2 linked regions of the Myxococcus guangdongensis genome follow. The protein of the gene in region 2 binds, or shares a complex with, the protein of the main gene of each other region. Links are inferred from orthologs where the notes say so. Each region holds a gene or a part of one and is shown on either strand. Other genes may lie near its edges.

The links. Proteins that work in one complex are often made in the same cells at the same time.
Region 1: dnaX (region 2) and holB share a complex: the UniProt entries of both Bacillus subtilis proteins name them as parts of the DNA clamp loading complex. The link is inferred for Myxococcus guangdongensis from one-to-one orthologs.

The regions. Positions count from the first base shown.
Region 1 is NZ_JAJVKW010000005.1:660,519-663,314, forward strand. It holds holB (DNA polymerase III subunit delta'), read left to right. Parts: upstream 1-779; coding sequence 780-1,814; downstream 1,815-2,796. Other genes in the region: LXT21_RS19275 (mechanosensitive ion channel family protein), read right to left, coding at 1-698; holA (DNA polymerase III subunit delta), read left to right, coding at 1,811-2,796. UniProt on the Bacillus subtilis protein: DNA polymerase III is a complex, multichain enzyme responsible for most of the replicative synthesis in bacteria.
Region 2 is NZ_JAJVKW010000023.1:89,579-97,870, forward strand. What follows is about bases 2,917-5,909. They hold dnaX (DNA polymerase III subunit gamma/tau), read left to right. Parts: upstream 2,917-3,806; coding sequence 3,807-5,012; downstream 5,013-5,909. Other genes in these bases: LXT21_RS42115 (phytoene desaturase family protein), read left to right, coding at 2,917-3,751; LXT21_RS42125 (DNA polymerase III subunit gamma/tau), read left to right, coding at 5,755-5,909. Also shown: tRNA adenosine(34) deaminase TadA, read left to right, coding at 1-235; LXT21_RS42110 (glycosyltransferase family 39 protein), read right to left, coding at 643-2,148; more of LXT21_RS42115, read left to right, coding at 2,213-2,916; more of LXT21_RS42125, read left to right, coding at 5,910-6,852; LXT21_RS42130 (YbaB/EbfC family nucleoid-associated protein), read left to right, coding at 6,913-7,230; recombination mediator RecR, read left to right, coding at 7,237-7,830; LXT21_RS42140 (protein kinase domain-containing protein), read right to left, coding at 7,874-8,292. UniProt on the Bacillus subtilis protein: Part of the beta sliding clamp loading complex, which hydrolyzes ATP to load the beta clamp onto primed DNA to form the DNA replication pre-initiation complex.

The DNA.
Region 1 (2,796 bases), on a different replicon or contig from region 2:
TACGAGGCGCGCACCTGCATGTCCACGCCCACCGGCTCGCGGTCCTGGTTGAACGTCTTGAGCTGCTCCTTGGCCACCATGGAGTTGGGCAGCGTCACCAGCTCGCGGCGGAACGTCATGATGCGGATGGAGCGCCAGTTGACCTGCGCCACGCGCCCCACGTGCTCGCCGATGCGCACGAAGTCGCCGACCTCGAAGGGCTTGTCCAACTGCAGGGACAGGCCCGCGAAGAGGTTGCCCAGGGTCTCCTGGAGCGCCAGACCGATGACCACCGACAGCACCGCGGACGTGGCCACCAGGCCCGTCAGGTCCAGGTCCAGCTGCGTCTGGACGATGGGGACCGCGGCGAGCGTGTACAGCAGGAAGTCGATGACGTTGCGGAGGATCTTCGGCGTCGCCACCGACGTCGAGCGCAGCCTCATCAGCTTCAGCCCGAAGCCCACGCCCGCGCGGATGACGCCGAACGCGAACGTCAGCATCCAGGCGACCTGCAGCGCCTTCATCGGCCCGGGCGGCGTGGTGGCGGGCATCGCCCAGGCCGCCACGCGCAGGATGAGGAACATCACCATCAGCCGCAGGGCCCCGGTGAGATCCCGCTTCAGGTCCACGTCCTGGCTGGAGGCCCGGGTTCCCAGCAGCACCAGCGCCAATATCGCGCCGACGGCCAGGGACAGATTGCTCTGGAGGAAAGGCAGCAAGACCCCCTGACTCTCTCCCGCGCGTACATGGGGGTCAAGGCAGCGGTTGACGCGTGGCGCGCAAGCGGGGATACACGCGCCATGACCCTCGCATCGGTGCTGGGACAGCCCCGCGCGATTGATTCACTTCAGGCGGCACTTCGCTCTGGCGCGGTGCACCACGCGTATCTCTTCGCGGGGCCGGAGGGCGTGGGCAAGGAGCGAGCAGCCGTGGGCCTGGCCCAGGCGCTCACCTGCCCCGAGCAGCCGGACGTGGGCTGCGGCACCTGCGCCAGCTGCACGCGCGTGGCGCGCGGCCTCCACCCCGACGTCACCTGGGTGATGCCCGACGATGAGCGCGTGTCGCGAGGCCTCGCGGGGCGCTCGGACTTCACGGGCACGCCGAGCCGGGATCTGCGCGTGGAGCAGATCCGCCAGCTGCAGGAGCGGCTGGCCCTGCGCGGGCTGGAGTCGCGCCGCAAGGTGGCCATCCTCGTCTCCGCGCAGGCGATGAACGTGCAGGCGCAGAACGCGTTCCTCAAGACGCTGGAGGAGCCGCCGTCGGACACCACGCTGGTGCTGGTGGCCAGCGCCATGGACAAGCTGCTGCCCACCATCCGCAGCCGGTGCAGCAAGGTGCACTTCGGCCCGCTGCCGGTGGAGCTGGTCGCCGAGCGCGTGCGCACCGAGCGCAAGCTGGACGCGGACACCGCGCAGCTGGCGGCCATCATGGCCGGAGGCAGCCTGGGCCGCGCGCTGTCGCTGGACGTGGAGGCGCTGGCCCGCCGCAAGGACGTGGTGACGGCCTTCGAGAGCCTGCGCGGCGACAACGCGGTGGGGCTCTTGCGCTTCGCGGACGAGCACGGCGGCTCGCGCGAGGACGCGGAGGCGACGCTGGAGCTGTTGACGCTCTGGACGCGCGACGTGGCCCTGGCCAAGGTCGGCCGCGAGGACTCGCTGGCGAACCGCGACCTGCGTGCGCTGGCGGTGGAGGTGGGCGCGCGGCTGTCCGATGCGTGGCTGCACCGTCGCCATGCGCTGCTCGACGGCGCGCGCGCGGCGGTGGCCCGCAACGGCGCGCCCCGGCTGCAGTTGGAGCGGATGCTCATCGACCTGTTCACGGAGACGTCCCGATGAGCTCGGAGCTGGACGACGTGCTGGCGGGCGTGAAGGCCGGGAAGCTCGCGCCGCTGTACCTGCTGTGGGGCGAGGAGTTCCTGGTCCGCAAGGGCGCCGACGAGCTGGTCAAGCTGCTGGTGCCCGACGCGGCGGTGGGCCTCAACCTCGTCACGCTGGACGCGGGCAGCCCGCGCGAGGTGGCGCAGGAGCTGGCCACCCTGCCGCTGTTCCCCGGCCGCAAGGTCGTGGTGGTGAGGGACCCGGAGTTCCTCGCGCCGAAGAAGGGGCGCGGAGATCCGCTGGCCAAGGCGCGCGAGGCGTGGAAGGCGGGCAAGCGCAAGGAGGGCGCCCGGCGACTGCTGGCGCTGGCGGCGCGCGCGGGCTGGGGCGTGGACCAGCTGGACCCGTCCGCGTCCAAGGCGCCGTCGGTGGAGCAGTGGAAGGAGGAGCTGAACGTCGACCTCGCGGAGGCGGACGTGGCGTTCCTGAAGGAGGCCGCGGCCTTCTGCAAGGAGGAGCGCATCAGCGCCCCCGAGGGCGACGCCACCGTGCTCATCGACCTCATCCAGAAGGGCGCGCCGGCGGGACACGCGCTGGTGATGGCGGCCACGGAGGTGGACGCGAAGAACCCGCTGGTGAAGCTGGCGCAGGACAAGGGCCACGTCGTCGAGCGCAAGGTGGCCGCGCGCCACAAGGACCTGGACCTCTCCGACATCGCCAAGGAGTTCCTGGCGCCCTTCAAGAAGAAGCTGGGGCCTGGCGCGCTGGAGGAGCTCAAGGAGCGCGTGGGCGGCAACATCCGCCTGCTGCAGTCGGAGCTGGAGAAGCTGGCCACGTACTCGGAGGGGCCCGCCATCGAGCGCTCCGACGTGGTGATGCTGGTGCACCACGCGCGCGAGGAGGAGTTCTTCGAGCTGTCCGAGGCGCTCCAGAAGCGCGACTTCCGCGGCGCGCTGTCCTACGCGGAGGACGCGATGGGGCAGGGGACGCACGCGCTGCA
Region 2 (8,292 bases):
GACGTTGGAACCGTGTGCCATGTGCGCCGGGGCGCTGGTCCAGTCCAGGGTGACTCGCCTCGTGTTTGGCGCCATGGACCCGAAAGCCGGCGCGGTCGGCTCTCTCTACAATCTGGCCGAGGAACCCCGGCACAACCACCGGCTCCAGGTCACTCGTGGTATCCTCGCTGAGGACAGCGCGACTCTTCTCAAAACGTTCTTCGGGCGCTTGCGCGCGAAGCGACGCGACAATTGAATACTTGGAGAGCTGGCCGAGTGGTCGAAGGCACCTGACTCGAAATCAGGCATACCGGTAACGGTATCGTAGGTTCGAATCCTACGCTCTCCGCTCCAGACTTTATGGAGAGGTGGCCGAGCGGTTGAAGGCGCACGCCTGGAACGCGTGTATATCTGAAAGGGTATCGTGGGTTCGAATCCCACCCTCTCCGTTGTTGATACTGCAGTTGATGTCTACAGCCTTTGTGGTCGGGACAACGTGGGGGCGCGAACCCCGCCAGGTCCGGAAGGAAGCAACGGTAGCGTACCACCGCGTGTGTCCCGGCCGTTCTGAAGAGCCAGTCTCCCTCGGGAGGCTGGCTCTTCGCCTTTGCGGGCTACGGCGTTCACCCTCGGCGGGAGGGCCGGCGCCCTCCCCTTCTGACTTCAGTCGCGGACGAGCAGCGTCTCGCGGCCGATGCGCTCCGCAATCCGGAAGCCGCCGGCCTGGAGCTCGGGCAGGGACCGGTCCTCGAAGGAGACGGCGCGGTTGAAGGTCCTGTCGTTCAGCCCTCGCTGGAAGGCTTCGTCGCGGGGCCAGTCACAGGTGAGCCAGGGGATTCGCTGGCCCAGGTAGAAGAAGCCGCCGGAGCCCCAGAGCCCCTCGTTGACGATGAGCAACCCCGTGGCGCCGCCCATCCGCGTCGACGCGACGATGGCGCGGAACTGGTCGGCGCGCAGGTCCTGGGGCGGGAACCAGCGGGCGGAGACGAGCCCCGTCACGAGCGCTATCGCCGTCACGCCCCAGCGAGCGGACGCGGGAACGCGCGTGGTGAGGAGGTCCGCGACGACGGGCACCGCCGCGAGCACGCCCAACACCAGCGCCGGGTAGAGGAAGCGCTCTTCCTTGTGCGCGGTGACGAGCAGCACGCCCAGGTAGACGGCGGCGCACGTCAGCGGCAGGGACATACCGGTGCGTCCTCGCCTCGCTGCCTCCAGGCCCAGGGGCACCGCGACCCAGGCCCAGACGGGAACGGCCGTCACCAGGGGCAGCAGGTAGAAGCCGGGAGCCGCCGAGCCGAAGCGGGCGGCGGCCTCGCCCGAGAGGACGTTGAAGCGGACATAGGTGAAGAACGAGTGGAAGGGGCTGCCCCAGGTGAGGTGGTCCAACAGCCCCAGCCCCGCCGCGACGACGAGCCCGCCCAGGCAGGTGAAGGCCAGCATCCGCCAGCGCCGTGCCACCAGCAGATAGAGCAGCGCGGTGAGGACACAGATGGCGGACGGGTAGCGCGTCACCACCGCGAGCCCGAGCGCGGCGCCACCCAGGAGCCCGGCCCTCGCCTCACGCTCTCGCCGGTCCAGGGCCTCCAGGGCCACCACCAGGAAGGACGTGGAGAAGGACTCCGCCAGGGTGCGTCCGGCGAAGACGAGCACCGGCCCGTAGAGGCCCACCAGCAGGACGGCCAGCCAACCTCCCGAGACTCCCGTGCGCCGGGCGGCGAAGCGGTACACGGCCCACAGGCTCCACGCATGCAGCGCGAGCTGGGGCACGGCCGTCATCGCGCGGTAGCCCTGGGGGTCGGTGATGCCCAGCATCCCCGCCAGCTTCAGGAAGCCGGCCAGGACTCCAGGGACAGCCCAGTTACGGATGCCATCGCGCCACTCCCACGCCAGCACGCCGTAGCCGTGCACGCGCCAGTACGCGGGCTCCAGCGCCTGGAACACCTCGTCGGGGTGGATGCGGCCCAGCTGCGCCACGGCGATGACGGCGGGCAGCAGCGCCACGACGACGAGGGTCGCCAGCGCGAGGCGGGAGGGCCTTGCCGGAGGATGGGGCCGAGCGTCATCCGACGGCAGGGGCTCGGGTGGCATGGGCGGGGTGGGCGTCTCGGGCAGGGCGGCGGACACGGGCGCCCGGGACTCTCCCCGGCCCCGCGGCGAGGTGCAAGCCATCGGACGTTTGTCCGCCAGGGCCTCGCTCGGGTAGGAACGCGGTTCCCTCGAGAAGGAGCAGGCCATGCCGGACGTCATCGTGGTGGGAGCGGGGCACAACGGACTCGTGACAGCGGCGATGCTCGCGCGCCGGGGCCTGTCCGTCACCGTCCTGGAGGAGAAGGACGTCATCGGCGGAGCGTGCCGGACGGAGTACCCGTTCAAGAGCGCGCCCGGGCTGGGCGTGTCCACGGGCGCGTACCTGTTGGGATTGATGCCGCCGGAGCTCCTGCGCGAGCTGGAGCTGGACCTGCCCCTCAAGCGGAGGGACCCGCACTACTTCCTGCCCACCACGGGCGAGCGCTATCTGTTGTTCGGCTCGGATGAGCGCGAGCTGAAGCGCCAGTTCCTCGAGTTCTTCTCGCAAGCGGACTGGGAGGCCAACCAGGCGATGAACACGGAGCTGGCCGCGCTGCGCGACGACCTGGCGCCCGCGTGGCTCAAGCCGCCGCTGTCCCACGAGGAGACCGCCGAGCGCTACATCCGGCCCGCGCTGCGCGAGCACTTCATCAAGCTGTGTCGAGGCTCCGCGCGCCAGTACCTGGAGCGCTTCGGCTTCAAGTCCGACTTCGTGAAGGCGATGTACGCGGTGACGGACGCGTTCTCCGGACTGGACGGCGGCTATGACACGCCGGGCACGGGGATGAACCTGCTCGTCCACAACATGTGCCGGCTGCCGGGCAGCGGAGGCACGTGGATGATTGTCGGCGGCGGCATGGGCACCGTCACCCAGTCCATCGCCAACGTCGCGCGCAAGCACGGCGCGGTCATCCGCACGGGCGCGAAGGTGACGTCGGTGCGCGTGGACGCGGGCGTGGTGAAGGGCGTGGTGCTGGAGAACGGCGAGGAGCTCCAGGCCTCGGTCGTCGTGTCCAACGGAGACCCGTTCCGCACGCTGAAGCTGGTGGACACCGCGGCGTTGCCGGCGGACTACCGCGCGAAGGTGGGCGCGATGGCGGTGCCGGGCACCACGCTCAAGGTGAACCTGTGTCTGAAGGAGCTGCCGAAGTTCACGTGTCTGCCCGAGGACAAGGGCCAGTTCGGCCCCACCATCCACCTGCTGCCGCAGGAGGACGACGTGCTCGGCGCACTGGAGCGCTCGTATCGCGACACGCAGGCGGGCAGGCTGTCCGACTTCCCCTCCATCGAGTGGTACATCCACACCACGGTGGACCCGTCGCTGCGCGACGCCGAGGGCCGCCACAACTCCGCGCTCTTCGTGGAGTGGGTGCCCTACAAGCTCGAGGGCACGACGTGGGAGAAGGAGGAGTCGCGCTACGTGCAGCAGCTGTTGTCGGTGTGCGACCGCTTCGCGCCGGGGACGAGTGATTTGGTCCAGGAGTACTTCGCCCTCACGCCCCCGAAAATCGAGAGCCACTTCGGAATCACCGGCGGCCACATCCACCATGTGGACAACAAGCTGGGCTTCACCGACAGGCTGCCCTACGAGACGCCGGTGCAGGGGCTCTACTTCTGCAGCGCGGGCTGCCACCCGGCGGGCAGTGTCATCGGCGCGGCGGGGCACAACTCGGCCCAGGTCGTCCTGAAGGCGCTCGGACGCTGAGTCGCAGCGCCTGGAGATGGATCCTTCGCGCCGTCGTGTTTAGATGACTGCCCCCATGAGCTACCTCGTCCTCGCCCGCAAATGGCGTCCGCAGAAGTTCGATGACATGACCGGACAGGAGCACGTCGTCCGGACCATCGCGAACGCCATCAAGATGGACCGGGTGGCGCACGCGTACCTGTTCTGCGGCCCGCGTGGCGTGGGCAAGACGACGGCCGCACGCCTGCTCGCCAAGGCCCTCAACTGTGAGAAGGGCCCCACGGCGACTCCCTGCGGTGAGTGCCGGGCGTGCACGGAGATTGCCGCCGGCACCAGCGTGGACGTGGCGGAGATCGACGGTGCCTCCAACAACGGCGTGGAGAACGTCCGCGAGATTCGCGAGAACGCGAAGTACCTGCCGCAGCGCGACCGGCACAAGATCTACATCATCGACGAGGTCCACATGCTGTCCGGGGCGGCGTTCAACGCGCTGCTCAAGACGCTGGAGGAGCCGCCCGGGCACGTGAAGTTCATCTTCGCGACGACCGAGGCGCACAAGCTCCCGGACACCATCCTGTCGCGCTGCCAGCGCCACAACTTCCGCCGCATCTCCGCGGCGCGGATGCTCCAGCGACTGCAGGAGATCTGCAAGGCGGAGGGCGCGGGCATCTCGGACCGCTCGCTGTCGCTGGTGGTGCGCCAGTCCGAGGGCGGCATGCGCGACGCGCTCAGCCTGCTGGACCAGGTGCTCGCCTCGTGCGGCGCGAACCCCACGGACGAGGAGGTCGCCGAGGCGCTGGGCGCCATCGATCGAACGATGGTGCAGGACTTCGCCGATGCGCTGGTGCACAAGGATGCCAAGCGCGTGCTTGAGCGCGTGGAGGAGGTCTTCAACCGGGGCCTCGACTTGAAGCGCCTCGCGGAGGAGCTGGCGATGCAGCTTCGCCACCTCTTCGTCACCAAGACGCTGGGCGAGGCGCCCGCGGAGCTGGCGGAGTCCGAGCAGAAGGCGCTCGTGGCGCTGGCGAAGGACGCGGAGAGCGCGCAGCTCACGCGGCTGTTCGACGTGGTGCATGGCTCGGTCTGGGATGTGTCGCGCGCGGCGCAGCCGAGGCTCGCGCTGGAGATGGCGCTGTTGAAGGCCATCCAGCTGTCGCCGGGGGGTTCGATTCCGGAGCTGCTCGCGAAGGTGGACCGGCTCACGGCCGGACTGCCTCAGGCGGACAAGGCCAATGCTGGAGCGCCGGGAGGTCGCTCCAGCTCCACGAACTTTCGCGCCTGAGCCTCGCCAGGCTCCGTCCATCGAAGCCGCGCCCACCCCTCGTCCGTGGGAGATGGGTCGAGCTGCGCCCACTGCGGGACAGCAGCCCGTCTCGACGCAGAGGCATGTGGGCACTTCCGCGGGAGCGCCGTCGAACGATGGCGCGTCCACGGCGATGCCTTCGGCGCAGCAGTCGCCGAATGGCGGCGTGGATCCGCAGGGGGTGGCGGTCAACGGAAGCCCGTCGTCGGCCCACGGAGCGTCGGCTCGCGGGCCGATGGGTGGCGCGTTCGACGGTGCGCCATCCGTCGCGCAGAGCGGGACGAGCAGCTCCGCGGGTTCATCGCACGCAGGGCCGTCGGCATCGCCTCAGGGTGGTCCATCGGATGCGTCCCGCGCGCCTGTGGGACATGCCCCCGTCGGAATGACGGGACGTGCTCCCTCGGGCCCACCTTGGGATGCTCCTGGGTCATCCACGGGACAGCCCACCCCTGGGGCGACGGCACGTACTCCGTCGGGCCCTCCCTGGGATGCGCCGGCTCCTGCGTCCGGACAGCAGTCCGCGGGAGACTTCGCGCGCCCCACGCAAACGTCTCGGTTCGATGCGCCCGCGTCATTCGACACGCAGCGCTCCGGCGCCTCTCGCTACGACGACGCCGACTACCAGCCCGAGCCACCGCCGGACATCGACCTGCCGCGACACAGCGGGGACGCATCCGACGAGCCACCCGCCAACATCGCGCCGCCACGACATGACGGGGCCGTGCGTGAAGTCCCCGCGCCCCAGCCAGCCGCGGGCGCGTGGACGCCTCCGCCCTCCGTCAGCGCCGCCCCTCCCGTCCCCGCCACCGGGCCGGTCATCGCCGGGCTGCCCCCCTCCGCCGCGCGCCCCCTGTCCTTCCTGCGCAACGGCGGCGGCGCCCAGGCGGTCTCGGACGCTCCGCCACCGGCCGCCTACCCCGTCGAGAATCCCCTGCCCTCGGGCCCCGTCCTCGAGGGTCTGCCCCCGTCCGCCGCGCGCCCCCTGTCCTTCCTGCGCAACGGCCCTCCCGCGCCCACGCCCCCGGCGGCACCAGCCCCGCAGCAGCCCATCGCCCCGCCCGGCCCGCATGCGGGCGCCACCCCGCTCTCCCGCACCACCGAGCCGGCGCCCACCGTCCGCGTCATCAACGTCCGCAAGCCCGAGCCGCCGCCCGGCCCGCCCGAGCCGCCGCCCTACGGCGACAGCGACGAGGAATCGCGCTTCTATCCAGAAGAGGCCTCCCCTGGCGGCTGCGCCTCCGGCGAATGCATCCCCGAGCCCGAGGCCCCCGTCGCGGAACCCGAGCCCGAGCCGCCTCCCGTGGCCGCCTCGCCTCCCCCCGTGGCGCGCGGGCGCGACAACCCCAACCTGCCGCTCATCGAGCGTTGGCGTGCCGCGGTGGAGTCCGTGAAGGCGGGCTCCCTGCGCCACGGCACCGCCCTCGCGAACGGCCGGCTCATGTCGATGAAGGCCGGGGAGATCATCCTCGGCTACCTCCCCGCGGCGGGCCTGCACCGCATGTCGGTGTCCGCCGCCGCGGGCAAGGCCACCATCGACAAGCTCCTGGCCGAGCACTTCGGCCGGCCCGTGAAGCTGTCCTTCCAGGACGTGTCCGCGGATGACTCCCGGGCCGCGCCCAGCCTCGCCGAGCGCGACGCGCAGAGCCGCGCCACCCATGAGAAGAACACCGAGAGCAAGGTGCGGAACCACGCCTCGGTCCGCTCCGTGCTCCTGGTGCTGGGTGGAGAAATCGAGCACATCCAGATCTACGAGCCCGAGCGCCCCTCCGCCGCCTCGGCCGCCGACGCTCCTGTCGAAGCCCCCGACGACAGCGCCTGACAATGGACGCGCGCAACGCTAGGGTGCGCGCCACACTCCACGCCCGTACCGAGGAAGCACATGCCCGGCGTCGACCTGAACTACTTCATCCGGCAGGCGAACAAGCTGACGGAGAAGATCGAAGAGCGCAAGCAGCAGCTGGCCGAGGAGACCGTCGAGGCCAAGGCCGGCGAGGGCCGCGTCACCGTCGTGGCCAACGGCATCCAGGAGATCCGCAGCATCAAGATCGACAAGGAAGCCATCGACCCGAACGACACGTCGATGCTCGAGGACCTCATCACCGCCGCGGTGAACGCCGCCCTGGCGAGCAGCCGTCAGCACATGCAGCGCGAGCTCGCGAAAATCTCCGGCGGCATCAAGATCCCCGGCGTTACCTGATACCGGATGACTCCCGATCCGCTGAACCGCCTCGTCGCCCAGCTCGCGAAGCTGCCAGGCATCGGGGAGAAGACCGCCCAGCGCCTCGCGTTCCACATCCTGCGCTCTCCGGGCGAGTACGCCTCCGAGCTGTCGCAGGCCATCCGCGAGGTGAAGGAGAAGGTGCACCTGTGCGTGCGCTGTTTCTCCCTCACGGACACGGAGACGTGCGGCTTCTGTCGGGACCACCGCCGTGACGAGCGGGTGCTGTGCGTCGTGGAGACCTTCGCGGACCTGATGGCGCTCGAGCGCACCCGCGAGTTCAAGGGCCGCTACCACGTGCTGCACGGCGTGCTGTCCCCGCTCGAGGGCGTGGGCCCGGACCAGCTCCGCATCAAGGAGCTGTTGGAGCGCCTCAGCGACAGTCAGGTGGAGGAGCTCATCCTCGCCACCAACCCGGACGTCGAGGGCGAGGCCACCGCGCTCTACCTGACGCGCCTGCTCAAGCCCATGGGCCTGCGCCTCACCCGCATCGCCCAGGGCCTGCCCATGGGCGGTGACCTCGAGTACGCCGACCAGGCCACGCTGGCGAAGGCGCTGTCCGCCCGCCGCGACCTCTAGGCCTATGCTCCGGCGCCGGGAGCTCCCGGCGCCGTGCTGCTTCCTACGGTGTCAGCCGCCAGGCGAACGGCACCACCGCGTTCACCTCCCCGTCGACATGCGCCGGGAAGCGCAGCCGCTCCGCCTGCGCTTGGAGACAGCGGCCCACGCCCGTCCCCGCCAGCGCCCCGCTCACGCTCGCCCGCGCCTTGCCGGTCGACGCGATGGAGAACTCCACCTGGACCTGGCCCTCGCTCGACGGCAGGTCCTTGCGGTTCTTCTCGAAGCACGCGGTGATTCGCGAGCGCCCCTGCGCCACGACGCGAGAGATGTCGGCCACGCTGAGCGACACCTTCTTCTTCGCCGTGCTCTTCACCGACTTGCCCTCCGCCGCGTCCTCCACGGGAGGCGGTGGTGACAGCCGGCTCCCCACCGCGCCCGCCTCGCCTCCAGTCCCCTGCGCCATCCCCTCGGGAGGCTGTG